2 regions of the Paenibacillus sp. FSL W7-1279 genome follow, and region 2 is predicted to be linked to the other one. Evidence: riboswitches for the same ligand, from Rfam matches in the RefSeq annotation. Region 2 holds a riboswitch; the other holds the start of a gene.
The links. A riboswitch is a leader RNA that binds a small molecule or an ion and turns the genes downstream of it on or off. The one in region 2 is predicted to bind FMN.

Region 1 (16,369 bases), 960 kb from region 2:
TCAGCTCCAAAATGGCCAGGAAGGTCACCACGATTTCATGCCGTACCATCTCTTCGTGTAGCAGCTTGGAGAACAGGATTCTGCCTCCAGGCCCAACCTCCTCCAATGCATTCATGACCTGACGAATCCGGTCCTTAACCGATATTTCATCCCGCTGAATGCGGGCATACGATGTACGTTTGACTGCTTTGCTTAACGCTTTTTGAAAAGCAGCGATCAAATCCGAAATATGTAATCCCTGCACCGGATTCTCTTCCACTTCCGGCATGTAAGGCGTCAGGTCTTCCGCTTCCTTGGAATAAATCAGACTGCGCTCCCATTCCTTCTCATGCAGGTGGCGTGCGATGCCTTTGTACTTACGATATTCGATCAGCTTCGCAATGAGCTCTGCTCGGGGATCCATGTCATCCTCTTCATAAAAATCGAACTCGTCCATTTCGATAACCGGAGGCTTCGGAAGCAATAGCTTGCTCTTTATAGACAGCAGCGTTGCAGCCATGACCAGAAATTCGCTCGTAATTTCCAGCTCCAGCTCCTGCATGTTGTGCAAATAGGCCATGTATTGTTCGGTAATCTCGCTGACGGGAATATCCTGGATGTCGATTTCCGCTTTATCAATCAAATGCAGCAGCAGATCGAGCGGTCCTTCAAACGTTTCCAGCTTGTATAATACGGTCACGGTGAATCCTCCCGCCAAAAAAATAAAATGCAGTGCTCCAAAAAAAGAGCACTACATTAAATAAGCACTATTTTAGGCTTTTCGTCAAGTTCGCCATTTCGATGGCTGCCATGGCGGAATCCCAGCCTTTATTGCCAGCCTTCGTTCCCGCACGCTCCACGGCTTGTTCGATATTCTCCGTCGTCACGACACCGAAGATCGTTGGTACACCGGTCTTCAGGTTAATTGCGGATACCCCTTTGGCCACTTCGTTGCATACATAATCATAGTGCGTGGTGGATCCGCGAATGACGGTTCCCAAGGTGATGATGGCATCGTATTTGCCGCTCTCTGCCATTTTTTGGGCAATCAGCGGGATTTCAAACGCACCCGGCACCCAGGCCACATCGATTTCGTTCTCCTGTGCGCCGTGACGCTTCAGTGCGTCCAGTGCGCCGCTCAGCAGCTTGCTGGTGATGAATTCGTTGAATCGACCTACGACGATCCCGTACTTTAGACCCTCGGATACTAATTTACCTTCAAATATTGTTGTCATGATGAATGACTTCCTTTCGGTTTGGAGTTTATATAAGGTCTTAAGGTGATCATAGGCATTGCTTCGCAACAAGTCGCTGCCGGATCAAATCGTTCTTCCGATCGCTGTTAAATCCTGATTTCATGATCTATTTTTTCAAGGTGGAAATCAGGATTTAAAGGCGACCGCTACCGCTTCTCCAGAACTGATTTGCTCCTCTGCTTATTATGCTCAGGCAAATCCGTCTTCTCAAATAAGACCTTTTGTTATATGGTGATTAGTTGGCACTCTCGTTCTGCTCAATATCGCTGAATTTCAGCATATGACCGAGCTTGGCTTGCTTTGTATGCAGGTAGCCCGTGTTATCCTCGTTCTCCGGCATTTGGATCGGAACGCGCTCCACAACCTCAAGACCGTAACCCTCAAGGCCTTTGATTTTGCGCGGATTGTTTGTCAGCAAGCGGATTTTTCTGATCCCCAGATCCTTCAGGATCTGGGCTCCGATGCCGTAATCGCGCAGATCCGCCGCAAAACCGAGCTTCAGGTTGGCGTCCACGGTGTCGAGTCCCTCTTCCTGCAGCTTGTAGGCTTTCAATTTGTTGATTAAGCCGATGCCCCGCCCCTCCTGGCGCATGTAGAGAAGAACGCCTCTGCCTGCTTCATCGATTTGGCGGAGTGCCGCCTCGAACTGGGGACCGCAATCGCAGCGATGGGAGTGAAACACATCTCCTGTCAGACACTCGGAATGCACGCGCACGAGGACAGGCTCATTCCCGTCGATCTCCCCTTTTACCAAGGCAACATGCTCTTTATTGTCCACGTCGTTGGTGTAGGCTACGGCCTGAAACACGCCGAAGTCGGTCGGCATCCGCACAGCTACCTCTCGCTGGACAAGCTTTTCTTTTTCATTGCGGTAATGAATCAGATCCTTGATGCTAATCAGCTTCAGCTCATGCTTCTTCGCAATCTCCACAAGGTCCGGCAGCCGTGCCATTGTGCCGTCTTCCTTGATTACCTCGCAGATGACGCCGGCCGGATAGGAGCCGCTCAATCTGGCAAGATCGACAGCGGCCTCCGTATGTCCTGCCCGGCGCAGGACGCCTCCATCTTTTGCGATCAACGGGAACATATGACCTGGTCTTCGGAAATCGGACGCAGATGCATTCGAATCCAAAATGCCTTTGACGGTGATGGACCGCTCATAGGCCGATATGCCTGTCGTAGTGTCCTTATGATCAATGGAAACCGTAAAGGCCGTTCCATGAAAGTCCGTATTTTGGGTAACCATCGGTTTGAGGTCGAGCTCCTGGGCTCTGGCCTGCGTCATGGGCAAACATACGAGCCCACGGCCTTCGGTGATCATAAAATTAATGACCTCCGGGGTTGCCTTATCTGCTAATGCGATAAAATCACCCTCATTCTCACGGTCTTCATCATCGACGACAATGACGACCTTGCCTTCCTTCAAATCGGTTAACGCCTCTTCGATTGTATGAAATGAAAAGCGCTCATCCATCGCTACTCCTCCTTCTTCCTCATGGAGACTCTATGTGAATCACCAGGCTTAGGCAAATCCGTGTTCCGCAAGATAATCCCTGCTGATCCCCGGTTTTGTTCCGCCTTTGCTGCCGGCCCCTTCTGAGCCGTAATGCAGCAGGTGATCTACATATTTCCCTAAAATGTCGCATTCGATATTAATCGTATCGCCCGCTTTTTTATAAGCCAGCACCGTCTCCGCCAGCGTATGGGGGATGATGGATACCGTAAAGGAGGAATCTGTCGTTTTGACAACGGTCAAGCTGATTCCATCCAGGGTGACGGAGCCTTTCGGAATGATATATTTGAATATGTCCCCATTCGCGGGCGCAATCTCGTATACCACGGCATTCTGATCTGCCTGCACGCTGCGAATGACGCCTACGCCATCCACATGCCCCTGAACGATATGGCCTCCGAATCTGCCTCCGGCCGCCATCGCCCGTTCCAGATTCACCTTTCCGCCTGGCTGCAGTTCCTTAAGATTGGTATTTCTATAGGTTTCCGGCATCACGTCTACCGTAAATATACCTTTGTCAATGGTTGTAGCTGTCAAGCAAACGCCATTAACGGATACGCTGTCCCCCAGCTTTAAATCATCCATAATCCGGCTCGCGGAAATGCTCAGCAGCATGGCTTCGCCCTTCCGTCCGATCCGCCTCATCTCGCCGATCTCCTCAACCAATCCAGTAAACACAGGCTTCCCTCCTTTCTTTCTCCTTATTTCCAGACCGGAATCCCGGTGACGTAAATATTGTCGCCAAGTCTTTCGGTCTCAAGTCCTGTCAGCTGAATCGCTTGATTCATCTGCTCATACCCGCTGAACATGTAATTTCCCGGGGAATCGTATCCACCAATAATCTTAGGGGCGATGAACTGGATGAGCCGATCCACCAGCTTCTGTTCCAGCATTGAGCCATTCAGCGTGCCCCCGCCCTCCAGCAAAATGGAGGCAATCCCCTTTTGCCCCAGTTTCACCAGTGCAGCCTTCAGATCCACACGCGGTCCTGGCCCGCAGGGGATAACCTGAATTCCTTGCTCTTCCAGCACGGACCGGTTCTTCTCATCCGCCTGCTCCGTCGTCAAGACCCATGTCGGCGCCAAACCGTCTGTCACGACATGGCTGTCGAGCGGGATTCGTAAGCTGGAATCCACAATGATCCTAACCGGATGCAAGCCTTCCACGCCAAGTCTTGTCGTCAGGCTTGGATTATCCGCGATTACGGTAGACACGCCTACCATGATGCCCTGGTGACGATGACGCAGCGTATGCACAAGCTCTCTTGATTCCTCATTGGATATCCACTTGCTATCACCGGTTTTCGAAGCGATCTTGCCGTCCAGCGTGCTGGCTGTCTTTAACGTTACGAAAGGCTGACCCGTCGTAATGAATTTAATGAAGGTTTCGTTCAAGCGAAGAGCACGTTCCTTAAGGACACCGATCTCAACCCGGATTCCCGCTGCGCGCAGCATTTGGATCCCATTGCCCGCAACAAGAGGATTGGGGTCCTCGCAAGCAACAACCACTCGCTGAACACCCTCGGCAATCAGCCTCTCGCTGCATGGCGGCGTCGTACCGTAGTGACTGCAGGGCTCCAGTGTCACGTACACCGTACTGCCCGCTGCCTTGGTGCCAGCCATATTCAGGGCATGAATTTCAGCGTGCGGTGTTCCGCGCTCCAGATGTGTTCCCACCCCTGCAAGCGCGCCATCCTTAACGACGACACAGCCCACAACCGGATTAATCCCGGTTTGGCCCTGAGCACGTTCAGCCAGGTCCAGCGCAAGTGACATATAGAATTCATCGTTGACGATATCCATGCTAAACATGCCCCTTTCTCAACGTTCACACAAAAAAGCCCTGCCAAAGATTCGGGGAATCCTTAACAGGGCTTGATGGAAGTTAATAATCGACATACTAAATAACCGTTATGATCGCAGGTTTTGCCTATAACAAACGATTCAAATCCGTTACCGACGACATCAAATCATCGCAAGCACAGGTTTGAATTGCATGTGAAAACCTGCACATAACGCATATCGCGTTGTGTGCACAGACACAAATAGCACATGTTGCTTATGTGTCTTTCACTCCTTCTCCCATCCAGACTATACTGTCGGTCCCGGATTTTCACCAGGTCCACCGCATACGGTGTGTCACAACACACGCATATCCGGGTCACGGACTAAGACGCAGCCATCTGCTTTCTAAAGCTCAATCACTGCGTTCATCACCGCCGGTAGGGAATTTCACCCTGCCCCGAAGGATTAAACATATGAAATTGTTTGATCTTATCAAGAATCTTATCACCACCTTTTGAAAATTGCAAGAAAAACAACTAACTTTTTTAAAGTTTATAACTTAATGCCAATATGTCTATTGAATGTAGAAGGAGAATCCTCCCCCAAGGGAGAACAGTTAAATAGGATAAACACAGGAACTAGATACAGTTGAAAAGGAGCACGCAACGATGAAAACATCGCTGGACATTGTCGTCCGTCCTACGGAGATCGACGTCAACGGACATGTAAACAACGCCAAATACCTGGAATATCTGGAGTGGGGCCGTGAGGAATGGTACGAAGCAGGAAATCTTCAATATGACCTATTGAAACGGATCGGCGTCCAGACCGTTACCGTCAATATCAATATTAATTACCGCAAGGAGTGCGGCCAGGGCGAACGGCTGACGATCGTGACCGAACCGCAGACTATGGGTCGTACGAGTTATGTGCTGATTCAGACGATATACAACGAACAGGGAGAGCTGTGCGCGGATGCCGCCGTTACCAGTGTGGCGATGGATGTACATACTCGAAAAAGCCGGCCTGTTCCGGAGGAGCTCCGCCAATTATTCCCTGACCCTGCCTAACCCCTCCCCGGAATATTAAAAACAGGCTCACCCTTATGAGTGAGCCTGTCCTGACCAGAAGCTAATGGTTACGCTTCGTATACTTCTACTTTTTCCATTTTGTCGCGGCCTTTGAATGCATCCACATACTCCATGCCCTCTACAACTTTACCGAACACCGTATGTTGTCCGTCCAAATGCGGCTGCGGCTCGTAGCATACATAGAACTGGCTTCCGCCCGTGTTGCGGCCGGCATGCGCCATGGCCAAGCTTCCACGCTCATGCTTGTTAGGGTTGATCTCGCAGTTGATGGTATAGCCAGGACCGCCGGTTCCCGTTCCCTGTGGGCAGCCGCCTTGAGCAACGAACCCAGGAATTACGCGGTGAAATACAAGACCGTTATAAAAACCGGAGTTCGCCAATTTCTCAAAATTAGCTACCGTATTCGGTGCATCATTCTCGAACAGATCAAGCACTACCTCTTTGCCGTTCTCTAATGTGATCTTCGCTTTTTTAGCCATATGTGTTATCTCCTTCCGTTATTAGAACGCTTTAATCGATTTTTTTACAATGCATTCTATAGTTTACTATGAAATGAGCTTCGAAGCAAAAACGATCTTGTCCCCCGTTTACACATCCTATATCAAGTCCAAGGCAAACCAAAGAGCCCTGACCGCAGCCGGAGGCAGTGGCGGGCCCTCTTGGGTTTTAGAGCCGTAAAACAAACTTCAGTTTAATTGGTTACGGTTTCTTTGGTTACACTTGCCGGCACCACATCATGACTGATGATGTCCGCAAGCGACTCACGGCGTACGACCAGCTTGCTCTGTCCGTCCTTCACGAACACGACTGCAGGTTTGCGGATGCGGTTGTAATTGCTAGCCATGGAATAGTTGTATGCGCCTGTGCAGGATACGGCCAGCAAATCGCCTGTTGCTACCTTCGGAAGCTCCAAGTCCCAGATGAGCATGTCTCCGCTCTCACAGCACTTGCCGGCAATGGATACCGTTTCTTCCGGTTTCTCATTCGCCCGGTTCGCCAGCAGCGCTTCATATTTCGACTCGTACAGCGCCGGGCGCGGGTTGTCCGTCATTCCGCCGTCTACGGCAACGTATTTACGCACTCCGGGAATATCCTTGCTTGTGCCCACCGTATACAGGGTGGTGCCTGCATCACCAACAATGCTCCGGCCCGGTTCCACCCAAATTTCAGGAAGTTCGGAGCCAAGGCCCGCAAAATGGGTCTTCACGGCATCCGTGATCGCTTTTACATACTGGGATACTTGAAGCGGCGTATCGCCATCCACGTAACGGATACCGAAACCACCCCCAAGGTTTACAACCTTGAACACAACCCCCAAACCTTCTTTAACGGAAGCCGCGAATTCAGCTACGCGCTGAACAGCCATCTGAAAGCCTTCCACCTCAAAAATCTGGGAGCCGATATGGGAATGAATACCCATCAGATGAATGTTCGCTTGAGCCTCGGCAAGCTTCACCGCTTCATAAGCAGAGCCGTTGCCGATATCAAAGCCAAATTTCGAATCCGTTTGGCCTGTTGAGATATACTCATGCGTATGAGCCTCAACACCCGGTGTCACGCGTAGCAGAATGTTGACCTTCCGATTCTTCTCGGCAGCAATCGCTTGCAGCATATGCAGTTCAACTACGTTATCGACAACGAAACAGCCAATTTCGGCATCCAGCGCCATCTCAATTTCTTCCGGGGTTTTATTATTTCCGTGGAAATGAATCCGGTCTGCCGGGAATCCGGCCTCAAGTGCGGTGTACAGCTCTCCGTCTGATACGACGTCAAGCGACATACCTTCCTGGTCGGCCAATTGGCACATGGCCATCACGCAAAACGCCTTACTTGCATACGCGACTTGGAACTTCAAGCCGGACGCCTTGAAGGCCTCGATGTATTCCCGACAACGATTGCGAACAGACTGCTCGTCTACAATATATAGTGGTGTTCCATATTGAGCTTTCAAATCGGATGTGTCACACCCGCCGATTTCCAAATGCCCCTGATCGTTAATCTTGCTTGTACCGTGTAAAAACATGCTTACAATTCCTCCGATCCATTGATTCAAAATAGGGTAATCGAATAATTGTTCACAGTATAGCAGACAACGGAAGGTAATCAAAATGGATTTTTCAACACAACATTTGTGTTATTGTTATTGCTCGCCTCTCGGATTCATTTCAGGGCCCATTTTGGTGTTGTCGCGTGTTTTATTGTGGGCCGGGCGTCTTCTTGATAGAAGCAGCGGTTTGCGGAACAAAACTTCGCCCATCGCTTTTGCACTAAACGGTATAAATGGCCACAAGTAAGACGAGTTATAGGAACGGTGTGTCGTCAGGAGCAGAATCAGAAGCGTCGTCCCGATGACAAAACCCTTCACCCCGAACAGGGCTGTTGCAAGCAGAAGGAGCAGCCTGAACATCCGGTTGGCAAGTCCCAACTCATAACTCGGGGTCGCGTACATCCCGATGGACGCAACCGCCATATACAGGACGACCTCGTTGACAAACAATCCGGTCTTAACGGCGATGTCGCCGATCAAAATCGCGGCGATCAGCCCCATCGCCGACGCAAGCGGTGTCGGCGTATGAACGGCAGCCAAGCGGAGCAAATCCACGCCGAATTCAACGATCAGAAACTGCAGGATAATCGGAATTTTAGCATTCTCCTGCGGACCGATGATCTCGAGTCCCGGCGGCTTCAGTTCAGGATGGACAACAAGCAGCATCCACAGCGGGAGCAGGAACATGGATGCAAAAATGCCTATAAAACGTATCCAGCGGAGATATGTCCCCATAAAGGGGGTTTGGCGATTCTCCTCGGCATGCTGACACAGATCCAAAAACGTGGTTGGCATAATCATCACGCTCGGTGAAGTATCTACCATGACAACAACTCGGCCTTCGAGCAGATGGGAGGATACAACATCCGGCCGTTCCGAATATCGGACCAGCGGAAATGGGTGCCAGCCTTTGTTCACGATTGCTTCTTCGAGCTGTTTATCTCCAAGTGGAAGCCCCTCTAAATCCACTTCCTTGATTTTATCGCGAATCGCCTCAACCTGCGTACGGTCCACGATGTCATCTATGAAAACCAGGCACACATCCGTTCTCGTCCGCCTTCCGACCTTCATGACCTCAACGTGAAGTCCCGGATCACGAACCCGTCTTCGCACCAGGTTCACGTTGGTAACGAGTGTCTCCGTAAAACCATCCCTTGCGCCGCGAACGACACGTTCCACCGCAGGCTCCTCGAGCCCGCGCACAGGATATTTCCGGGTATCCAACAAGATGGCGGAATGCGCATCCTCAATGAACAGCGCACATATACCCGAGAGCACTTCGTTAATCACTTTGCTGAGCCTTGTATCCCGCTCCACTTGGACATGGGGAATATAGCGGGTCATCATCTCGGTAAGTGCCTGATTGCTCACATCCTCCGGTGTCAGATACGTCAGCCTTGTCAGTATATCCGTCACCACGGCATCATTCGTGAAGCCGTTTAAGAAGAGAAGTCCCGCGTTTCTGCCGGCAAAGTTCATTTCACGGAATACCACATCAAAAGAAACCCCAAGACCGATAACTTCCTTAAGCACTTTTTTCAGATCACTCAGCTTTGCGGGGACATGGTCTGTATGCTGCCAGTAGATGACGGATTCCTCGGTGCTGTTGGAGGTCTCGGCCTCCCTCTTCTCAGCCAGCTCCTGTTCCTCCAATGCTTTGATCTCCGATGGTGGAATGATCGGAATATCGGTCTCCCGTTCGCCGTTATATGTTGTTTTCTCGTCCATAACCTACCTCCTAGCCTCAACTATCACTTGCTGTAAACAAACCAGTCGAACAGAGAGCCCGCTACCTTGCCTGCGACCATGGCCATAAGAAGACCGAACAAATACCCCGTCAACCGGAGCCGCTTGGCCAGAATCGGCAATACATTCAATACTTCGGTCAATGCGGCTGCCAGCATGCCGATGAATATCCCACACATCAATCCGATCACGGTACTCACAACCGGTCCCAAAGGAACGGACCATCGCCAGAAATCGGCCACCGTGCCGATAAAAGATCCGGCAATTAAAGCCCCTTCATACCAATGGACCCGGTTGTACGTTGCCGTCAGCTGGGACAATCTCGGAATGATGTCCAACACGATGATGAGCGCAATGACTCCGCCGCCGACGGCGATGCCCCCAGCTACGCCAAGAACACAGGTGAATATCCCTTGCAGAATGGTCATCATCATGGTTCCTTACCTGTCGTATCCGCTCCGGCGTTCATTTTCCGATATTCTTCGGCGACCACGAACTGATCCAGATTTTCCTGATAGAGGTACATTTCCACCTCGAGCGGGGTCGGTTCTTCATTCCATTTTTTCTTGAATAAGTGATTGAAGAACACCGTCATTCCGAATCCGAGCCCGAGCGAGTATGCAATCTGGAACAAATAGGGATGCTCGTCTCTTTTCCCCGTCACCATCTCGACGATTCGGATCTGTACCTCGAGCATGTTGACGTCGGCATGGAAATTCATAATGGTCAGCGCCGAACCGAAAAACAAGAGCAGCCAAATGAGCGGGAACCACAATTTGGACCGCTTGCTCTCCGGACCAATAAGCTCCACCAGGGTATGATGGTTTCCCATCGGTTCAATATGGGCGCCAGGAATCAATGCTTGAATCTTCGGGATGATTTGTATCAGATCCATGACAAGGCGGTTGCCATCGATATCCTTCGGCTGCGTAAGCGGCAGGGCTCTAAGCCGCTTCTCCCATTCGGGCTCGCAGACAATGAAGGCGACATCACCTAGTTTGACGGTCTGGTTTCTTGGTAACTGTATGCGGCTCCTTAGCTGCAGAAACACCGTCGGAGTGGGATTAACCTTCATCCGAAACACTCCTTTACTGCTAAATTACCGTTAGTATGGGAAATGTCTCTCCTTTCTACTCGGATTTACCATACTTTCTTTATCCGGCACATCAACAAGGAGGTTGTTGAAAAATGAAAAGACGCCGTCCCCTAAGGGCGGCGTCAGTTTGAGCATTTCTTTAGAATAACGGCTGCGAGCCGCTACTGCGCGATCTCGTTCCGTATGCTCTGCAATATTTTTTTCTCAAGTCGCGATACCTGTACTTGGGATATGCCCAGCCGGCTGGCAACTTCCGACTGCGTCTGATCCCGGTAATACCGCAGATATACAATGAGCCGCTCCCGTTCGGTCAAGCCGCCTATCGCTTCATTCAAGGCCAGCTTGTCGAACCATCGTTCCTGCGATTCATCAGCTATCTGATCCATTAGCGTTATGGGATCCCCGTCATTTTCAAATACGGTCTCATGAATCGAGGTTGGCGGTTTGTTCGCCTCTTGGGCAAACACCACTTCCTCGGGGGTTACCCCAAGCTCTTCGGCAACCTCTTTCACCGTTGGAAGCCGATCGAGCTGCTTGGACAGCTCGTCTCGCTTCTTCCTGACTTTGTTGGCCATTTCCTTAAGCGAACGGCTGACCTTCAGGGTCCCGTCGTCCCTTAAGAAGCGCTGAATTTCTCCGATGATCATCGGTACGGCATAGGTCGAGAACTTTACGTCATAACTGAGATCGAACTTGTCCACGGATTTGAGGAGACCGATACAGCCGATCTGAAACAGATCATCAGGCTCATACCCCCGGTTCATAAACCGCTGAACGACAGACCAGACAAGACGAATATTACAGTTGACGAGCGTGTCCCGGGCGACATTATCCCCGCTTTGGCTAAGTGCAATGAGTCGTTTGACCTCCGCGTCGTCCAAATAAGTCTGCGAAGTTTTCTTCACATCGGCATCCATTTGTCCAACCCCTAATTATATAAAGCTTTCTTAGATTCGATCCTCTTTTTCATTTTGATCGAAGTACCGCTGCCTGGTTCGCTGACCACTTCAAATTCGTCCATGAAATTTTCCATGATGGTGAATCCCATGCCGGATCGCTCCAGCTCTGGCTTTGATGTATAAAGCGGCTGCTTGGCCATCTCCAAGTCTTCGATCCCATGGCCGGAATCTTCAATGCACAGCGTGATCATATCCCCGTCTATGGAGGCTTCAATCTTGACAACCCCATCCGGATCACTATCGTAACCGTGGATAATGCTGTTTGTGACCGCTTCGGAGACTACCGTTTTCAGGTCACTGAGCTCATCCATGTTGGGATCCATCTGGGAGATGAACGCAGCCACGGCGACACGGGCAAAGGATTCGTTTTCCGACTTTGCGGCAAACTGCAGAGTCATAAAATTATGCTGTGCTTTTCCTTCACTCATGACACTACCTCCAAACCCGAGAGTGCCGTGCTCTCGTTCTCATATATCGGCATGATCTTGAACAGCCCCGACATTTCAAGCAAGCGGTAAACCTGCGGCTTGACATCGCATACCGCCATCTTTCCGCCTTTTTGCTTGATGAATTTATAGCGTCCCAGGATGACCCCAAGTCCCGAGCTGTCCATAAAGTCCAAGTCCTTTAAGCTCAGCACCAAGTGCTCTGTTTGACGTCTCTGAATAGCTTCATCCAGCTGCATCCGGACATGATCGGCCGTATGATGATCCAGTTCCCCGGACAGACGGACAATCAGTACATGCCTGTGATGCTCCATATCAACATGCAGATTCATGTTTGCTCACTCTCCTCCCTGACATGAACAAAGATTTCTACATTTGAAAAAGACATTCCTGCATCCCGACAAAACTAGAAGAAAACTCCTATTAATCTACATGAAACAACTTGCCGGTTGTCCGTTTGAACAGCTTCCAGAATCCGGCCTTCTTCACCTCGACAGGAGATGTCAGCTCGAACTCCTTCACTACCCGATCGCCTTGATACACCGTTAGCTTGCCGACGACTTGTCCGGCGGCTACCGGCGCCTTTAAATTCGGGTCCATCTGAATTTCATGACGGATATCCGGACTTTTTACGCCCTTCTTAACCAGCACGCTGTAATCTTTATCCGCTTGAATCGAGATCTCTGGCACGGTCCCCTTCTGGACCTTCACGATACCTAACACTTCACCCGGCTTATAGATGGAATGCATCGAATACTGGGAGAAGGCATAGTCAAACATGCGAGATACTTCATTATTCCGAGTCTTTGTATCCGGAGCTCCCATGACAACGGCTACAGCGCGCAGTCCGTCCCGTTTGGCCGTTGCCGATAAACAGAATTTGGCCTCTGACGTGTATCCGGTTTTCAATCCGTCAGCACCCGTGTAGAATCGAACCAGCTTGTTTGTGTTGACCAGCCAGAACGGTTTTTCTGAATCTTTACGTAAATAATCCTGATATGCTCCCGTATATTTGGTGATCTGGTCATATTTCAGCAGCTCCCGGCTCATGACCGCAATGTCGTGGGCCGAAGTATAGTGATTCTCTGCAGGAAGTCCGTTGCAGTTCACAAAATGTGTATCCTTCATTCCCAGCTCGGCCGCTTTCTCGTTCATCAGCTTCACAAACGCTTCCTCTGAGCCGGCAATTTTCTCCGCCACCGCGACGGAGGCATCATTGCCTGATGCCATGGCTATGCCTTTGAGCATCTCATCCACCGTCATCTCTTCGCCGGGCTCAAGAAAGATCTGCGACCCGCCCATGGAGGCCGCATATTCGCTGGTACGCACTTTATCCGTCCACTGCAATTGTCCTTCATCGATGGCCTCCATCGTAAGCAGCATCGTCATGATCTTGGTGATGCTCGCCGGAGGCAGCTTATCATGGCTGTTTTTCTCGTAAATAATGGTTCCGGTATCCGCATCCAGCAATATAGCAGAACGAGCACCTGGTGCCAGTTCCTCTTGAGATGATCCTTCGCCGGGTTTGCTTTTTTCTTCTGCATAACTTGGTACAGCCGCACTGGACAACCCTACAAATAGAACCAGCAATCCAGCGATTAACGCTTTTTTCACTTCCATCCCCTCCTGACATTCGTAATGGCATCCCGAAAATAACGGGTCTGCTATTCATTGTCGTCAGGATGAAAACAAATTATTCCAGTATTTTACGGAAATATTATCACCTTGATCTTAAAGGAACACAGAATAACCCCACAAAGTGGAGCCTATGCTTCGATGCTTATTCCAAATCCTTTGCGGGGACCCCAAACACGTATAAATGCGAATGCAGAATGGTTCAGCTTCGCTGAAAACTTATAGCAAAAAAGCTGGACTCGGCAGATATAAATCCGCCGGAGCCCAGCCCCTTGCTAAAATGGGTTATTACATTTTTGGAATAATGGCCATGACAAGCGCAAGGAATTTCTCCCGGACCTTCTCGGCGGTCTCCATAACCTCGTCATGGGATAGCGGCTGATCCAATATTCCGGCTGCCATGTTGCTGATGCAGGAGATGCCCAGCACTTCAAGACCGGCATGTCTGGCCACAATGACCTCAGACACCGTGGACATGCCTACCGCATCCGCACCGAGCGTACGCAGCATGACGATCTCGGCAGGCGTTTCATAGGTTGGTCCGAGCAAACCTGCATAGACCCCTTCTCTCAGCGCAATGCCCTGACCCACCGCGACTTCTTTTGCCAATTGGCGAAGCTGACGGCTGTAAGCCTGGGACATGTCCGGGAACCGAACGCCAAGCTCCGGATCATTCGGCCCGATCAGCGGGTTGGTGCCTGTCATGTTCAGATGATCGGAGATCAGCATGAGGTCACCCGGCTCGAAGGACGTGTTGATGCCGCCCGCCGCATTGGTAACCAGCAGACTTTTCACACCCAGCTCTTTCATGACGCGCACTGGGAAAGCCGTCACTTCCGGACCATAGCCTTCATACATATGGAAACGGCCCTTCATCAGAACGACAGGTCGATCGTGAATCGTACCCAGCAGCAGTTCTCCTTCATGGCCTTCTACTGTGGACACGGGAAAATGAGGAATGTCCGTGTACGGGATGGAGACCGGGTTCTCAATTAATTCTGCCAGCACGCCGAGTCCTGAACCCAAAATCAGGCCGACCTGGGGCTCGACACCCTTCTGCCCGCGTATGTATGCCGCTGCTTCCTTAATGCTTTCCTGATGAATTGAACTCATGTTCATACCTCTCCTAACTGAGAATAAGTTGTAGATCTTAGTCGAGCAGGTCTCGCTAAGATCTCGGGTGAAAATGATCATATACTTCCTTCATGCTTTTCTTGGTGGATTGATACATGCCGGTGGTGGATAATGCCGAGTGACCCAGCATCTCCTGAACCGAACGCAAGTCGGCGCCGTTCTGCAGCAAATGAATGGCAAACGAATGGCGAAGGGTATGCGGCGTGATCTCCTCATCGATATCGGCCAATTTGCCATACTTTTTAATGATTTTCCAAAATCCCTGCCGTGTCAAGCGCGTACCGAGTGAATTCAGGAATAATGCATCCTCATCCGCATCACGAATCAGCTTGTCCCGCATGTCTTGCATATAAATAGCCACGCTCTCGGCTGCGATCTGGGTAATTGGAAGAATTCGCTCCTTCCCTCCGGAAACGGCACAGCGAAGAAATCGCATCTCCATATTTATGTCATGCGTATTCAAATTCACCAATTCCGACACCTTAATACCTGAAGCATATAGCAGCTCCAGCATTGCTTTGTCCCGGGCCCCCTGAGGGGTGCCGGAATCCGGGGCCGACAGCAGCTTGTCCACCTGCTCAATGGTTAGCGACTTGGGCGGCTTCCGTTCCGGCTTCGGATTATCCAGCAGCTGGGTCGGATCTTGTCCTATAACGGCTTGACGCACCAAATATTGAAAAAAGGAACGCAAGGAAGCCGTGCAGCGAAGCTGGCTTGATGCCGCCTTGCCCTGCTGCCTCAGTCTTCCCATGTATAATCCAAGCATGGTACGTGTAACTTCCTGCGGATGGATAACGTCTCTTTCCTCTGCAAAAGCAATGAATCCTAGTAAGTCGGCCCGGTACGATTCAATCGTACTTCGGGACAATCCCTTCACGTCTTCCAGATAGGTTACATATTCGTCCAGATATTGTTTCATGATCTTTTTGCTCCTATTCCCGTGTGCCCGTTACAAGCACGATCACTCCCCATACCAGTAGTACAATCGCAGACGTTCCGCCGGCGAAAATCGGGAGTCCATGGTGCTTTCAGGCTGAAAAGCCTTAACCGCTTGACCGGAAGGCGCACGGTAAGGATCCACTGGGGTCAGCCAATCTCCCACCCAACCCAGCACAAAGTAAAAAAACATCGTCAGAACGGCAAACATCGTAATAAATCGGATCATTGAGCCTATTTTTCGGATCGATATAATCACTGGCAGCGCCTCTCTTTCATCTTTGCTTGATCACCAAGTGAAAGTGGGTATTACAGGTATACTTCACGTATATCCTATGATACAAGCTGCTGGATTATGACGCTTTCCTCTGATGTTCTTTAGTCATTGGACTTGGCGGTTATTGGGATAGAATAAAAAAAACGTCTTATCGACGTACATGGATGATGTAGAATGATAGATTGTTCTTGCGTGAACGATACGAACTCGTGCATGTTCCATATATATTTTGGTTACCATCTAAAAAACCCTCCCGGCTTACCGCCGTAGAGGGCTTGCCGTGATGGTCATCACTGCGGTTTGTTGAATGATATAAAATTATGATTTGTCCTGGTCATTCTTGCCCTTCTCTTTGCAACGGTAGCATATGCCATGGAAATCAAGCCGATGGTCATGAACGGTAAAGTTAAACTCTCGCTCTAACCGCTCTTCCAATGGACCGAGCCAATCCTCGCGTATCTCATCCATGC
Region 2 (16,369 bases):
GTCGAAGGCATCGACCTCATTGTCGGAGGCCATACCCATACAACGCTCAATGCACCGGAAGTGGTGACGGACAATCAACACGGTACACCAACCGTCATCGTGCAGGCGAATGAATGGGGCAAGTTCCTCGGCCGGGTAGACCTGCAGTTTGACAAAAACGGCGTTGTTCTCGTTGGCGACGGCGAACTCGACGGCAAGCTGATTCCGGTAGACAGTACGGTCCAGGAAGACACGCAGGCCAAGGATATGCTGGCTCCTTACAAAGCGGAATTGGAAGAACTGATGAAGCAGGTTATCGGTACTGCAGGCGTCGTACTTGATGGCAAACGCGAGAATGTCCGCTCCAAGGAGACGAATCTCGGCAATCTGATTGCGGATGGCATGCTGGCTAAAGCCAAAGAGCTTAAGAATGCTGATATTGCCCTCACCAATGGTGGAGGTATTCGCGCCGCGATCGATGAGGGCGAAATCACGATGGGCGAGCTGAGAACAGTGATGCCATTCGGGAATACGCTGTTTGTCATGGATGTCACGGGACAGCAGCTGAAAGACGGATTGGAAAACGGAATAAGCGGTGCCAAACTGGCGGATCTGCCAGGGAAGTTCCCGCAAATCGCCGGGATGAAATTCAAATGGGATCCTAGCGCTCCGGCAGGCGATAAAGTGTTCGACGTACAGATCATGAAGGACGGAAGCTACAAACCTCTGGTATTGACCGAGACATACCGGATGGCAACGAACAGCTTTGTAGCCAAGGGCGGGGATGGATATAAATCCTTTGCCGATGCGATTGCCGAAGGAAAATACAACGAGGATCTGGGTTACCCGGATTATGAAATTTTTATGGAATATGTGAACAAGCTGGGCGGTAAGGTTACGCCTAAGGTCGAGGGGAGAATTACGGAGCAGAAGAAACCGGCGAATCCGGGCGACGGCTCTTCTCCTGGATCTGGATCAGGCGGGTCGGGAGGCGGTTCCGTAACACCGCCGGTATCACAGCCTAATCCTCCTTCCTCTGGCAAAAACACATCATTGCCAAACGTAATGGCAGGCAAGGATCTGAATATAACTGATGCAGGCGGAGCAGTGGACCGCATTACGGTGAAGGAAGAGGCGTGGAAGAAGGCAGTTGCCGGATTGTCTGCGAACGGGCAGCAGGAACTCATTATTCGGGCTCCGGAGTTGAACCGTGCAGCCGAGTTATCCCTTTCGGCAGCAGGTCTGAAGCTCGCCATGGAACGGAATTCGAATGTGACCCTGGTGCTGGAGACCGCACTTGGAGCCTTCCGTCTTCCAGTGACGGCTCTACATTTGGATGAGGTTCTGAAGCCGGCTCAAGGCTCTGGCAGCATCCAAGTGAAGGTATCCGTGGCTCCGGCAGCCAGCAAGGTAACGGATGCTATGATAAGCAAGGCAGCTTCCATGGGTGCCTCGATGGCTGCGAACGGAGCGCTTCAGTTTGGCGTAGCGGTTGGAGCACCAGGCGCAGAGCAAGAACGAAAGGATTTCGGGAAGCGCGTAATCAGCCGCATCCTGCCGCTGCCGGCAGGGACAGCTTCGAATTCGGTCACTGCTGTAATTTTTGACGCAGATGCGGGAAGCTTCCGATTTGTACCGGCCACAGCGACGACGTGGAATGGTAAACCGGCCATCGAAGTGAAGCATGCCGGAAACGGCATTTACGCACTGCTGCAGTATAAGAAAAGCTTTGCCGATCTAAACGGCCACTGGGCGAAAGCGGAAATCGAATCCATGGCTTCCAAGCTGCTCGTGAACGGAGTTAACGCTAACTCGTACGCGCCGGGCAAAGTAATCACGAGAGCAGAGTTTACGGCAATGCTGGTCCGCGCGATGGGACTTAGTCCGGTCATCGAGAGCGGAGCATTCAAGGATGTTCAGGATGCCTCCGCGTATGCCGGCGAGATCGGCGCAGCGTTGCGTTACGGCTTGATCGAGGGCGGCACTGGCGGTGCCTTCTTGCCCAATGCCAGCATGACTCGAGCGGAAATGGCCGTAATGATCACCAGGGCCATGGAGGCGGTGGATCCGACAGACCTGCCGAACCAGAGTGCGAATGCCAGTATTGAATTCAAAGATCAGGCATCCATCCCTGCTTGGGCGGCTGCCCATATTGCCAGTCTTACGGAGCAAGGCATCCTGCGGGGTGACAACCATGGTCATTTCGGTGCACTCGATTCGGTTACCCGTGCGCAAGCGGCACTTGTTCTGAAACGTACTTTGGCAGCATTGAACTTTATGAACTAAGCGAAGCAGGAATCCATTAGAAATTATAAGACCGTCCTTAAGGTTGCTGAAACCTTAAGGACATTTTTTTTATAACAATGTAAATTGCGAGCGGTTAAAGAGAAGTGCGCTGGTATCCGATAATATCCGTAAGTGTTAGATTAACGATGGGATAAGGATGTGGCTTCATGCGCATTGCGTCTGCATATACATACTGGAGTCAGGTGAAACGGATGGACGCCGAATCAGCCCAAGGCGGATTTGAACAGCTGCTCCAGAAGAGCAAGGAGGAAGAAGAGAATAAGGGAAAGCTGGTAACCGTAAGGGAAAACGGTTATTTGCGTCAGTATATGGTTCAACCGGATGGGAGCAAAATGCTGTTAAGCGAGACGAAGCAGTACGAGAGTGAATCCGCCGCCAGTTCAACAGATCTATCGATGTCGTTGCCTCAAACAGGCGGAATGAGTCATAATACCAAGGACGCTCTCGATCTGTTATGTCTTCAGGCTGGTGCGGTCGGTACCCGTTCCAGCTACAAGATATTCGATATTACCTAAAATGAATAAATACCAAAAAATCATACTGGTAACAAATCGATACTTGCTGTATAATTCTCAGTAAGTCTTGGTTGAACGTGAGATTTTTCATTGTATTCAAGTCTAATTTCACTTATTTTGAAAATAGATGTATTTACATGAAAGAATTCATGTTATAATTTCAATATATCAACTAAGCTCATAGGAATTATCGGTTAATTAGTGAGTGTGAATGCATTACAAAATAAAACATGAATATGGATCTTCGGGGTAAGGTGAAATTCCTAACCGGCGGTGATGCTTCGTTCCGGCGTGAACGAAACTCAGCCCGCGACTCGCTGCGTTCTGGTGTGAATCTGATCGCAGCGACTGACTTGGTGCAATTCCAAGGCCGACGGTAAAGTCCGGATGGGAGAAGATCAAAGATGAGTTTGCCGTGGATGCGAAATTTTCCATTCGGGCGCAGGCTTATTTGATCAGCCCCCGTTTACGTCGACATATGTCGATGACGGGGGCTTTCTGCTAGTAAGACCTCCGTATTCAAGACAGGAGAGGGCAAGATGAGTAATATTAATACTGGAGTCAAGGTGAGACCCTATGGTTCCGACACACAGGCAAGTCGACGTTTTAAGGGAGGGTTCTGGCTCGTCGTTTTGGGAGCCGCCCTGTGGGGCGTAGACCCCTTATTCCGGGTCATTCTGCTTAAGAATCTGACTTCGGCACAGATCGTTTTGCTTGAACATATCATTATTTCCCTGATTGCAATTCCTGTATTGTGGAAGAACCGGGAGGAACTAAAAGGCCTTGGCTGGAATCATGTAGGTGCTCTGCTGTTTATATCCTGGGGCGGCTCGGCATTGGCTACCGTATTGTTCACGATGGGGCTGTCGAGCGGCAATCTGAATGCCGTCCTGCTGCTTCAGAAGCTGCAGCCGCTGTTTGCCATCATTCTGGCCAGCCTGCTTCTGAAAGAGAAGCTTCCGCGCCATTTCGGCATACTGCTCATCATCGCGTTGGCGGGCACGTATTTACTGACCTTCGGTTTAACCTTGCCGATTGGCCATTGGAATGAGTTTATTCAAGTTGGCAGTCTCTTGTCCTTAGGCGCAGCAGCGCTGTGGGGCGGTTCAACCGTCATGGGGCGCCTGATGGTAGGCAAACTGAAATACGAGACGGTAACCTCGCTGCGCTTCGTGCTTGCCCTGCCGCTCCTGACCGTCATCACGTGGAGCGAGGGTGCAGCATGGAATATGCCGGCCTGGAATACCGGGGCCTTTGCCTTGGTATCGCTGAACCTGATCGGTCAGGCATTACTGCCGGGTCTCCTGAGCTTGCTGGTTTATTATAAAGGATTAACCACGACCAAAGCCTCCGTGGCAACACTCGCGGAATTGAGTTTTCCCATGGTGGGCGTGCTCATCAACTGGATCGTATTCCAGCAGATCGTGACAGGTCCTCAGCTTCTGGGATTCCTGCTGATCTGGGTCGTACTGTTTATTATTTCCAGACAGCAATCCGAAGCTTCCCCGCAATTGCAATAAAATCATACGTTTGTAGAAAAAGCCGATCCGGATGGGGTCGGCTTTTTTGCCGTTACACAAAACTGTTCCAGTAAGTTTGCCTGGCGAAAGGATCATTTTTTTGAAAGATATGTAGGGTTTCCGGAATTAAAGGTGTCTTATATAGTAGCACCGGATCTATGGCTTGGTTCAACCAAATGAGATGGTTATAAAGGGGGGAGGATCCATGGAGGATCGGACATTGTTGGACGGGCTTGCGCAGAAAGATCCGCAATGTTTTGAAACATTGGTTGACCGCTATTCACGCTACATAGCCGCGGTGGTCGCTAAAGTGGCCGGTGGACGGTTTAATTCCTACGATGTGGAGGAAATCACCGGGGACGTGCTGGTCAAGCTGTGGACAGACGGGCCCAAAATCATGCTGCGCGGAGATAGCCTCAAGCCTTATCTGGCCATAGCCGCGCGTAATCATACCTTGAATGTTTTGCGAAAAAGACAGCGGGTCATTGAATCCGAATTGGAAGATGATGCGGTTTCTTGTCCTTCTGCAGAGGCATTGGCTATTCTGCGGCAGGAGAAGGAAGCGATTAGCGGCATGGTCCAGGATATGGGGGAACCGGATCGCGAAATCTTCATCCGCAGGTACTTCTATTTGGAGAAAGTCCGAGATATTGCAAGCAGGCTGAATATGCAGGAGAAAGCCGTCACGGCCCGGATCCGCCGGGCAAAGGACAAACTGCGCATTCATTATGAAACCGAGAATCCGTAGGATTTCTATAAGGACCGTGTCTATAGGAGTGAAGCTTCGAATCGATAGCGAAAGGGGATGGATGCAAGTGAAGCGGCGAATTGTAGATATCATGGCCAATATCGACAATCAGGAGCTGGAGAATCTTCTCCTTACGGAGGAAGAGGAACGCGAGTTGACACAGCAAATCAGTATGGAACGCATCAAGAATCGAGCGATGAACCGTATTCAAGAGGAGGAAACGATGATGTTTAAAAACAGGAAAGTGAAAAAATATAAAGCCAGTATCGTTATCGCTGCCGCGATGATTATGATACTTAGCACGACCGCATTTGCGAGCCAATACATGGATAGCTTGAAGCAGTTCTTCGGTCAATCCGCGTCCATTGCGGAAGACGAACGATCACCTATACAAGGGACAGATACCGCGTCCGGGGTAACCATGAATGTGGAAGAAGGGGTTTATGTCGGCAACAGCGGTTATTTGGTGGTCAGCTTCATGAAAGAGGATGGCACGCCATTCCCCGAGGGTGTTTCGATCCCCCTACTTGAACTGAAAACGGAACATGATGTGAGTTATATGGTGGGGCAGCAGCTTCTTGAGGATAACAAAAAGCTTGTCGGCGTATTTGAGATGGATGCGATGAATGACCTCGACGGGCTTAAGGCACGGATCACAGCCGATCGAATCACGTCAGCGGACAACACCCAAGCCGTTGAAGGCCCTTGGGATGTTCAATTCACCATTTCTCCCGGGAAGCAGAGAGAGCAGAGTCTGAATCTGGCGATCGATGAGGGTGAGGAGGCACTGTCTCTCAGTGCTATTAGTGTCTCTTCCATCGGTGTAGCTATCGAAGGCAAGCGTACCGATGGTGAGCTGGATAAACTGCCGGAGTATACGCCGGAGGTTAAGGTTATCGCCGTTGACGGATCAGAACTGATGCTTCATGCCAGTTCGACAAGTACCACAAAGAGCGGGTTTCAGTGGCTGTATAATTTGGACAGCAAGAACAACCTCGTTTTTCTGGGGGATGTGGACATCAAAAGCATCAGCATTGACGGCAACGTGACGAAGCTGAAGTAAATATAGATATATAGGTGGCAGGAGGAATCTCAAGGGGCAGAAGTGATGACTTCTGCCCTTTTACTTGATCAACACCTCAGCAGGAATGGAATCCGAAAGCCGTAAGCGCATCAGGCCATAGCCTAAATACGCTTACGGTTTTTTTGAGGCTTCGGACCGAAATATGATTCATGAGAAAAAAATGTATTGAAATTGGAGAAAACGTCCATTAAAATGAAACTAACTACCATACTAGTTATACTAGTATGGTTAAACGCGACTCTCAACATAGGTGGGAGAGGCAGCTGGGTCACTTTGTCGGTATAACGTTCAAGATACGGAAGTCTATTGGTAAAACCAATATTGTAAGCGCTTAATATTGAAGGGGGGATCAATATAAGGGAGGATATTACCTGCCGTAACGCTGCAACCTGCTTATAGCCACAATAATTGAAAGCGATTTCTTCGTGAGTACTGAATGGAGCTGGATCATGAAACACGGCCATATTCCATGACGAAAGAGGTATGAGAAGAGGCCATACGGATTGGAGTGAATTACGTCGATGGAGCCAAAAGTTGCGCATCATTCCTTGCCAGCCGTGAAAGCGGCCAAGAAGCCATCCAAACTTAAAACCGTCGCTGCCCTGGTCCGGAAGGATTGGCAGCTGTATTCCCTATTGATTTTGCCGGTCATGTACCTGCTCATTTTTAAATATGGACCGATGATTGGCAACGTGATCGCATTCAGGCGATTTATGCCCGGAGGAAGCATCTATGGGGAGAAATGGGTAGGACTGCACTATTTCAACATGTTTATCCATGACCCGGCGTTCTGGAACGTATTCAAGAATACCCTGCTGCTCGGTGCGCTATCCCTGCTCTTTACGTTTCCGGTACCCATCATCTTTGCGCTGCTGCTGAATGAGGTGAAGAGCAGGCGATTCAAGAAATTCGTTCAGACGGCTTCTTATCTCCCGCACTTTCTGTCCATCGTCATCGTTGCCGGGATGATCCTGCAATTGACGTCGGTCAACGGCTCCGTTAACTCGCTCGTGGAGTTCTTTAACGGGGAACGAATCAATTTCATGCAGCGGGCCGAGTGGTTCCGGGCGATCTATATCTCGTCGGAAATCTGGCAGGGCATGGGCTGGGGCGCGATCCTGTATCTGGCCGCATTAACGACGATTGATGAATCGCTGTACGAGGCGGCAAGGATCGACGGGGCCAACCGCTGGAAGCAAACGCTGTTTGTCACGATTCCGGGCATCCTGCCGACGATTGTGACGCTGCTGATCCTGAACATGGGGGCATTCCTGGCGGTAGGGTTCGAGAAAATATTGCTGCTGTACAATCCGGTTATATATGAGACGGCCGATGTGATCTCGACGTACCTGTATCGGGTCGGTCTCGTATCGAACAACTTCAGTTATGCCACGGCCATTGGACTGTTCGAATCCATAATCGGACTTATATTGGTATTCTCCGTGAATGCGATCTCGCGAAGACTGACGGATCGAAGCTTATGGTAAGGAGGGAGCGGTTATGAAGGAGTCAAGATCCTATAAGGTGTTCAAAGTGTGCAATGCCATCATTCTGCTGTTCGTTGTCTTCATCACGCTGTATCCCTTCCTGAACGTGGTCGCTCAATCCTTCAGCGGCGAGTCGTACATCAATTCAGGGAAGGTGAACCTGATTCCGAGGGGCTTCAATCTCGATACCTACAAAACCGTCACCAATGACGCCATGTTCTGGACGAATTACAAAAACACCGTCGTGTACAGCGTGGTCGGCACCGCGATATCGATGTTCTTAACGACGATTTTTGCTTACGCCCTGTCCAAGAAAAGGCTGGTAGGACGCAAGTTCCTGACGATGTTTGCCGTGTTCACGATGTTCTTCAACGGGGGGCTGATCCCGAACTATGTGCTCATTAACAGCCTGGGCTTCAGCAACTCGATCTGGGCCATCGTAATCCCGGGAGCCATCAGCATATATAACATGCTCATCATGAAATCCTTTTTTGAAAATATGCCGGATGAGCTGGAGGAAGCCGCGGCCATTGACGGCTTGAACACGTACGGCATGCTGTTCCGAATCGTGCTTCCTTTAAGCAAAGCGGTCATCGCGACCATGGTTCTCTTCTATGCCGTCGGGCACTGGAACTCCTGGTTTCCGGCTTTCCTGTACCTGGATCAGAAGGAGCTCTTCCCGGTTACGATCTATTTGCGCAACATGATAGCGGGCGCAACGGGCGTGACCTCCGCCGGTGCTACCTCGGCCGATAACCTGACGCAGATATCCGCCAATATCAAATCGGTGACCATGGTGCTAACCATTTTGCCGATATTGACGATTTATCCGTTCGTGCAACGTTATTTCGTAACCGGCATCATGCTGGGCTCCGTAAAGCAATAGGAACATCCGTAAGGACATTTTATTGATATCATGGGGGGAATGAGAAAGTGAAAAAGAGTCATCGATCGTTTGCCGGCAAAGCTTTATTGCTATCGTTAATGTTTGCGATCTTGGCGGCGTGTACCGACAAGACAGGCGGCAAAGAGGCCGAAATTCAGGATAAGGGCGCCATGGAAACCTACGCCGTAGGCGATACGTTCAAGGCGACGGAGCCGTTCGATCTGTCCATCCTCTACAGCGACCAGCCGGCGTATCCTTACAAGCAGGACTGGATGCTTTTTGCTAAAATAAAAGAAATGACGAACGTGACCTTGAAGCCGACGATCGTGCCGATGAGCGATTACAGCCAAAAGCGCAGTCTGCTGATCAGCTCCGGCGATGCGCCGCTGGTCATTCCGAAGACTTACCCTGGGGAGGAATCCGCGTTCGTGGCTTCCGGTGCGATTCTTCCGATCAGCGATTACATTGACCTGATGCCGAATTTCAAGGACAAGATCGAGAAATGGGACATGGAAAGCGAACTGGAAGGGCTTCGCCAGGAGGACAAAAAATATTATGTGCTCCCGGGCCTCCATGAAGCGGTGTGGCCGGACTATACGCTGATCGTGCGCACGGATATATTCGAAAAGCATAACATCGCAATTCCGACCACCTGGGATGAGCTGTATACGGCCATGAAGCAGTTGAAGCAGGAGTACCTGGACGTTACGCCGTTCTCCGACCGCTTCAAATTCAACAGTACGCTGAACATCGCGGCTACGGGCTTCGGAACCAAAGGCGGATGGGGCTACGGCAGCGGACTTACGTATAAGGAAGATACGGATGAATTTGTGTACACGGCGGCAACGGATGAATATAAGGACATGTTGGCCTACTTCCATAAGCTGGTGGATGAAGGATTGCTGGACAAAGAGAGCTTTACCCAGGATGACGATCAGGCCGTGCAAAAGTTCGTGACCGGCAAATCCTTCATCATTAACGGCAACTCCCAGACCGTGGTCCAGCATCGCAATGATATGGACAAAACGCTGGGCGAAGGCAAGTATGCGATCAGCAAAATCACGGTTCCCGGCGGCCCGGCAGGCCAGCTGATGTCCGGCAGCCGACTCGAGAACGGGGTGATGATCACTTCCAAAGTGAAAGAGAGCGAGCATTTTAAAGCCATCCTGCAGTTTATCGACTGGCTCTATTACAGCGACGAGGGACAGGAATTTACGAAGTGGGGCGTCGAAGGCGTAACGTATACCAAGGAAGGCGGCGTGCGCAAGCTGATGGACGACATTAACTACAACGGATTGAATCCGAAGGGCACGAAGGATCTGCGGATCGAGCATGGCTTCTCGGGCGGCGTGTTTGCGTACGGCGGCACGACCGAGCTGCTTCAATCCATGTTCAGCGAGGAAGAGCAGCAGTTCCAGAAGAGCATGAGCGAAACAAAAACCGTCGTGAAGCCGGAGCCGCCGATTCCGTACTCGGTCGAAGAACGCGAGCGAGTGACGCTTTTGAGCACGCCGCTGAAGGACTACACGGATCAGAACACGCTGAAGTTCATTCTGGGCGATCGCGATCTTGCCGAGTACGACAAGTTCGTGAAGGAGCTGGATAGCCAGGGCGTAGGACAATACCTGGAGATTGCGAATAAGACTTATAAAAAATATAAAGAGCAACAATAACCAACGGATCGACAGGCTGCCGTTTCTTTATGGAAAGGCAGCCTGTTTGGAAGTTCGGACGGTCGCGATGTTCCATCCTGCACTGTTGACGACAAGGAGGTTGTTCTAAATTGAGTGTGACCGTTCAAGACGTAATCAACCGATTAACCGAACCAGCGGGACGCCTTGAATCCACGGTGGACGGGGTTGTAGCCGGAAGCGCGGATGCCATCGTTCACGGCATCGCCGTCACGTTCGCCGCCTCGTTTTCGGTTTTGCAGAGAGCCGTACAGACGGGAGCTAACCTTGTGATCACCCATGAGGGGATCTTTTACAGCCACCATGAGGATGGAGTGGATGGGATGCAGGCGAGTTCTGTCCACCAGGATAAAATAGATCTGATCCAATCCGGCAATCTGGCGATTTACCGGTTTCATGATGCGCCTCACAGGTATGTTCCCGATATGATCACACAGGGATTGGTTCAGGCACTGGACTGGGAGCCCTATATCGATACGTACCTTCCTACAGCTGCCCTAGTCACACTGCCCGGAGAACTGACAGTTCAGGAGATTGCAGAAGATATAAAAAGAAAACTGAATCTTCCGTATCTTCGTTATGTGGGGAATCGAAGCGGAATATGCTCCAGAATCGGCATAACCGTCGGCTACCGTGGCGGCGGTGCGCATGCTATTCCTCTCTGCGTGAATGAGCGGCTGGATCTGCTTATCGCCGGCGAAGGCCCGGAATGGGAGACACCCGAATATATCGGCGATGCAGTGGCTCAAGGCCGGAACCCGTCCATGCTTCTGCTTGGTCATGCCGCCAGCGAGGAGCCCGGTATGGCCTGTGCGGCCAAGCTGCTCCGGGAGCTTTTTCCGCAGATTCCCGTACATTATATACCGCCCGTGCCCTTGATTCAGGTAATATAGAGGGAGAAATAACTTCAAGCGGTATCGGAAGAGCCATCCGCATAGAAAGCGATGCGATCAGCCGAATTTTATAACGTAAGCAAAAAGAACACTTGAGCATAAGAGAAAGAGGTAACGACATATGTCAACAGAGCAAAAGATTAAAGGCTCTACCAGGGAGTATTCCTATCAGCTGCTGAAAGACCGGATATTCCATCTGGAGCTGGAGCCGGGTACGAAAATCTCGGAAAAGGAAATTGCGGATGAATTGAACGTCAGCCGAACGCCGGTCCGGGAAGCGTTCATGAAGCTTGCCGAGGAGGAACTGCTCGACATTATTCCGCAAAGCGGGACAATCGTATCCCGTATTAATCTCAAGCATGTTGAGGAAGGCCGGTTTATTAGGGAGAAGATCGAGAAGGAAATCGTGGCGCTCGCCTGCGAATTTTTCCCCGAAGAGTTCCGTTTCCGTCTGGAAACCAATATTGCGCTTCAGGACATATGCGCGGGAAACCATAATTTCTATAAGCTGTTTGAGCTGGACGAGGAGTTCCATCAAATTCTGTTTGAGGGTACGGGCAAAGAACGGACCTGGAAGATGCTGCAGCAACTGAACATTCATTTCAACCGCTTGCGGCTGCTTCGCCTGTCGAAGGACTCCAACTGGGAGAATATTATCTCGCAGCATAAGGAAATGTATCAACTGATCGTTAATAAACAAGCGGAGCAGGCCATGAACGTAATGGAGCGCCATCTGCGTCTTGTCGTTGTGGAGCAGGATATTTTACGCGAGAAGTATCCGCATTATTTTATTTAACAAGCTTTATTAAAAATAATGACCCGCAGGAGAGTCACTTGGGATCAAGTGACCAGCCTTGCGGGCCATTTTTTTCATTAGATCGATCTGCGGATAACACCGTCAAGAATTTGAGCCACATGAGATGGTCCTTGCTCCAGATCCTGTTGATCCAGGGTAACCCAGGAGTACTGTTCATCCATATCAAGGGATCGCTGGAGCCAGCCTGATACCCCTCTGCCTCTGCGGTCGACTTCGACCAGGACGGAAATCCCTTCCTGCTCCGGATACAGAATCAATTCAAGCTCTTTGATATGGCCGGCATAAGAGGAGCCAGGATAAAATTCAATTTCTTGCACAAAAGGAACGCCCTGGCCTAATCTCGGGTGATATTCACATGTGGCCATTTTGAAGCTGAAGCCAAGTTCTTCCACGGCGTCAAAAACAACGGATGCGCCTTCGTCCGGTTCAACGTCGATAAAATCACGGTCCTTCGGATCGATGGCATTGTCGATATCAAGGCCGGTATGGATCCATACCGGCTGCCGCGAAATGGTGAGCGGCGTTTCCAGCGGCAGGGCAAAAGAGAATGGTATTTCCTGTTGATCGCCAGGCTTTAACGTGAGGCGGCTGGAGACATTGATTTTGGCAAGGGTATAGGATTCTATGTACTTCTTGTCGTCGCTTTCCCTGGTGTATTCCGTCATCACTTTCAAGTAAATACGGTCGACCGTCTGCTCTACGTTTCCTCCTTTAATGTGAATGACGCCGCGTACTTCTTCACCTGGATAATAGGAGGATTTTTCGAGATGCGTATCGATCTGGGCTGCTCCAATTCCTACACTGGCTAGCATTTTGTTAAAAAACGACATAAAAGATACCTCCATAAGAGAATGTATGATAATGGAATTATACGCTGGAAGATTGCCTATGGTTTCCGAATTGCAAAAATATTTTTTTGCAGTTTACGTAGTGAAGATATTGACTCCCTGGAAGCTGAAGAATAGCCATGAAATCAGGAAAAAGAGTACAGCCCGTTAGCATTCGCAGGTTCGGCATGGTATATTGGACACGATACCATTAAGGATGGAGCATTCAAGGCATGAGCGAACAACAACGTTCCGGACAAGGAACCAAAAATAACAAATCAACGGCATACGGAAAGAAGCCGGGTGATAAAGCGGCTGCGAACCAAACAGGGGCCAAGCCGGCTTTTAAGCGCGAACATAGGAAGAACAAGGATTCGTTATCGGCTTCATCGTATTCGAAGGCGAAACCGTCCGATAAATATAAGCAAGGAGTACGCGGGCCACGGCCTTCATCCGGACGTGAGCACGCAGATGAGCTGCAAGCAGGCGACATTATTGTCGTTACGATCAAACGGCTTGGCATTAACGGCGAAGGGGTCGGTTATTACCGCCGTAAGGCAGTGTTTATTGACGGAGCGATCACGAACGAAGTTGTCAAAGCCGAGGTGAAAGAGGTCCAGCCTAAATTTATCAAGGCACAGCTGGTAGAAGTGGAGAAGCGATCGCTTTACCGGATTGAACCTCCTTGTCCGGTATTCGGCATCTGCGGCGGCTGCCAAATTCAGCATATCTCCTATGAGGGACAGCTGCAGGCTAAGACGGATATTGTGCGTGAGGCGTTCAGCCGGTATGCAGGACGGGACGATGTGAAGTTTAAGCCGATCCTCGGCATGGAGCACCCATGGAATTACCGGAACAAAGCGCAGCTGCAGCTGAAACGGAAGGGCCACGAAGTGATCGCAGGGCTCTATGAAGCGGACAGCCATACGATTGTGGACATTAGCGGCTGCCCGATTCAGCATCCGAAGGTGAATGAAGCGGTGGAGAAGGTCAAATCCGTCCTCGAAGAGTTGCGGATTCCGATGCACAAGGAGAATGGGAACAAGGACGGCGTTCGGACGATTGTGGTTCGTCACGGCTTCCAATCCGGGGAGCTTCAGGTGACGCTGGTGACGGCCGGAAGCAAGCTGCCAAGGCAGGATGATCTCGTTCGCATGCTGCGCCTTACCATTCCGGAGGTGAGCGGGATTTCACTCAATATTAATCCGAAGAAAACCTCACTCATCTTCGGAGACCGGACAATCTCGCTGTGGGGAGCCGAGAGCATGCAGGAATCGCTGAGTGACCTGCAATTCTCGCTGTCGCCCAGAGCGTTCTTCCAGCTGAATCCGCAGCAGACGGTCAAGCTGTATGAGTCGGTCCGGGGGGCAGCCGGATTGACGGGGAAGGAAACCGTCATCGACGCCTACTGCGGAACGGGCACGATCGGCCTGTGGCTTGCGCCTTATGCCCAGGAGGTGCGCGGGATCGAGACGATCCCCGAAGCCGTCGAGGATGCCAAGGCCAATGCGCAGCGAAACGGGCGGACTAATGCGAGCTTTCACGTCGGCCAGGCAGAGGAACTGCTGCCGCGCTGGGTCAAGGAGGGTTTGAAGCCGGACGTCATCATTGCCGACCCGCCGCGTACCGGCCTGGACTCGCGCTTCCTGGAGACGGTGCTCCGCACCAAGCCGAAGCGGTTTGTATACGTATCCTGCAATCCCTCGACCTTGGCGAAAGATTGCAAGGTGCTGCTTGACGGCGGTTATGAGCTCGATTGGGTGCAGCCGGTCGACATGTTCCCGCAGACAAGCCATGTGGAGGCGGTAACGCTGTTGATCAGGAAAGACAATTAAAGCGGAGATATTGCAAAGAGGGGCGAAAGAGCCCCTCTTTTTTCATTGTTATAGCAGGACACTTGAGACATCACATTACAAGATTATGGAACAAGACCGTTTGTAGTGAATATTGACCAATTCCAGTCCGCTTCGGTCGACAACACTCATTTTCTATGATATGGTAGCAAGTAATTAGGCATTTCGTTCCCTTGGGACGAGGTGCCTTCTCGCATATTTATAGCCGTTTTACATTAAATGTCTATATGGAGGTGATGCAATGGTGCTCCTGATTTCCCCGCTACGGGGGGAGAAATCCGTAGTTCATTATGGACGATCGATGGAGAGTGCACCCAAATAACGATAATCTGAGGAGTGTTGTTGAGATGAGAGTAAATTTACGAGCAGAAACGCGCGCCGCGATGAACAAAACTGGACTTAAGCAGCTTCGTCTTTCGGGACGAATTCCGGCGGTTGTATTTGGCACAGGGGAAAACAATATGATGATTCAACTGTCCACCAAAGAATTCGGCAAATGGGCAAGGAACGGCAAGGGAGGAATCCTTGAGCTCCATTTTGACGATCGGGAGCCGCTTCCGGTTTTGCTGGAGTCCGTTCAGCGTGATCCAATTACTCGTGAATACATTCATGTCGACTTTTTGCGCATCAATATAAATGAAGTTGTTCGGACGAGAGTAAATCTCGATTACATCGGCGCCGCCAAGGGAGCCAAACTTGGAGGCGTCGTCCAAATTCAAAGCACGTTCATCGAGATTGAGTCTTTCCCTGACCGTATTCCTGCCATCATTCCAGTTGATATCAGCGAACTGGATATCGGGAATTCCTTACACGTCGGGGATCTTAAACTGCCCGACGGGGTCGGGCTGATCTCTTCGGCAAACGAACTGCTCGTGTCGGTGGTGACACCGAAAGTCCAGTCGGAGCAACCGGAGGCTATGTAATTTCTGCTGCCGGCGATTACTTCCCGATACTCCATCGGGAAGCGATCGCCGGTTTTTTGCGTAAAATTTGATCAGAATCCGGAACTTTCCATCAAGTGAGACTAGGCTTGGCCGTCATTATTATTGTACACTCAAGTCATGTGAACTGCGGTCTGTCGCTTATTCGGCAGCTGCATACTAAGCCAATGAAGGAAGTGTCGAACCATGAATGCAGAATCCGTTATGGCGGAGCTTGAAGCGCTAGGCAAGGAACGGCTCAAGAAAATGTATCTGTCCAATGGGGCGCGTGAACCGCTCTTTGGCGTGGCGACAGGTGCCATGAAGCCGATGGCCAAGAAAATTAAAATCAATCAGCAACTGGCTGAGCAGCTTTATGCCACCGGGAACTACGACGCCATGTACTTTGCCGGCATCATTGCAGACCCTAAAGCGATGACGGCAGCGGATTATAATCGCTGGATGGATGCGGCCTATTTTTATATGCTGTCCGACTATGTGGTTGCCGTAACGTTGGCAGAGGCAGATATTGCGCAAGACGTTGCCGATCAATGGATCGCAAGCGGCGAAGAGCTCAGAATGTCGGCGGGGTGGAGCTGTTACTGCTGGCTGCTCGGCAGCAGACCGGATCGTGAGTTCCCGGAGAGCAAAATCTCGGCCATGCTCGAACTGGTGGAAAAGACCATTCACGAGTCTCCGGACCGAACGAAATCCGCAATGAATAATTTCATGTACACTGCAGCCATCTCCTATTTGCCGCTTCATGATAAGGCGGTTGAGACCGCAAAGGCCGTAGGACCGGTAGAAATGAAGCGGGACAATAAGAGCAAGTTCCTGAACGC

Region 1: linked by a shared signal. The riboswitch ahead of ribD (bifunctional diaminohydroxyphosphoribosylaminopyrimidine deaminase/5-amino-6-(5-phosphoribosylamino)uracil reductase RibD) and the one ahead of MKY82_RS06955 (DMT family transporter) in region 2 are both predicted to bind FMN.

The regions. Positions count from the first base shown of each region.
Region 1 covers NZ_CP150215.1:2,604,524-2,620,892, reverse strand. Annotated here, with positions in the region: gene MKY82_RS11495 (segregation/condensation protein A) at 1-679, opposite strand, end outside; gene ribE (6,7-dimethyl-8-ribityllumazine synthase) at 747-1,214, opposite strand; gene MKY82_RS11485 (bifunctional 3,4-dihydroxy-2-butanone-4-phosphate synthase/GTP cyclohydrolase II) at 1,471-2,709, opposite strand; gene ribE (riboflavin synthase) at 2,758-3,426, opposite strand; gene ribD (bifunctional diaminohydroxyphosphoribosylaminopyrimidine deaminase/5-amino-6-(5-phosphoribosylamino)uracil reductase RibD) at 3,450-4,550, opposite strand; FMN riboswitch at 4,818-5,001, opposite strand; gene MKY82_RS11470 (thioesterase family protein) at 5,201-5,602, shown strand; gene MKY82_RS11465 (peptidylprolyl isomerase) at 5,671-6,102, opposite strand; gene lysA (diaminopimelate decarboxylase) at 6,315-7,646, opposite strand; gene MKY82_RS11455 (spore germination protein) at 7,764-9,398, opposite strand; gene MKY82_RS11450 (stage V sporulation protein AB) at 9,422-9,850, opposite strand; gene MKY82_RS11445 (stage V sporulation protein AA) at 9,847-10,491, opposite strand; gene sigF (RNA polymerase sporulation sigma factor SigF) at 10,674-11,429, opposite strand; gene spoIIAB (anti-sigma F factor) at 11,441-11,899, opposite strand; gene spoIIAA (anti-sigma F factor antagonist) at 11,896-12,249, opposite strand; gene MKY82_RS11425 (D-alanyl-D-alanine carboxypeptidase family protein) at 12,341-13,531, opposite strand; gene MKY82_RS11420 (purine-nucleoside phosphorylase) at 13,841-14,665, opposite strand; gene MKY82_RS11415 (site-specific tyrosine recombinase) at 14,721-15,605, opposite strand; gene MKY82_RS11410 (YqzK family protein) at 15,648-15,881, opposite strand; gene MKY82_RS11405 (Fur family transcriptional regulator) at 16,218-16,369, opposite strand, start outside.
Region 2 covers NZ_CP150215.1:1,649,509-1,665,877, forward strand. Annotated here, with positions in the region: gene MKY82_RS06945 (choice-of-anchor I family protein) at 1-2,265, shown strand, start outside; gene MKY82_RS06950 (hypothetical protein) at 2,433-2,801, shown strand; FMN riboswitch at 3,038-3,204, shown strand; gene MKY82_RS06955 (DMT family transporter) at 3,341-4,321, shown strand; gene MKY82_RS06960 (sigma-70 family RNA polymerase sigma factor) at 4,527-5,069, shown strand; gene MKY82_RS06965 (hypothetical protein) at 5,131-6,132, shown strand; gene MKY82_RS06970 (ABC transporter permease subunit) at 6,675-7,640, shown strand; gene MKY82_RS06975 (carbohydrate ABC transporter permease) at 7,654-8,526, shown strand; gene MKY82_RS06980 (extracellular solute-binding protein) at 8,574-10,199, shown strand; gene MKY82_RS06985 (Nif3-like dinuclear metal center hexameric protein) at 10,310-11,110, shown strand; gene MKY82_RS06990 (GntR family transcriptional regulator) at 11,232-11,906, shown strand; gene MKY82_RS06995 (sporulation protein) at 11,984-12,757, opposite strand; gene rlmD (23S rRNA (uracil(1939)-C(5))-methyltransferase RlmD) at 12,988-14,589, shown strand; gene MKY82_RS07005 (50S ribosomal protein L25) at 14,955-15,530, shown strand; gene MKY82_RS07010 (DNA alkylation repair protein) at 15,735-16,369, shown strand, end outside.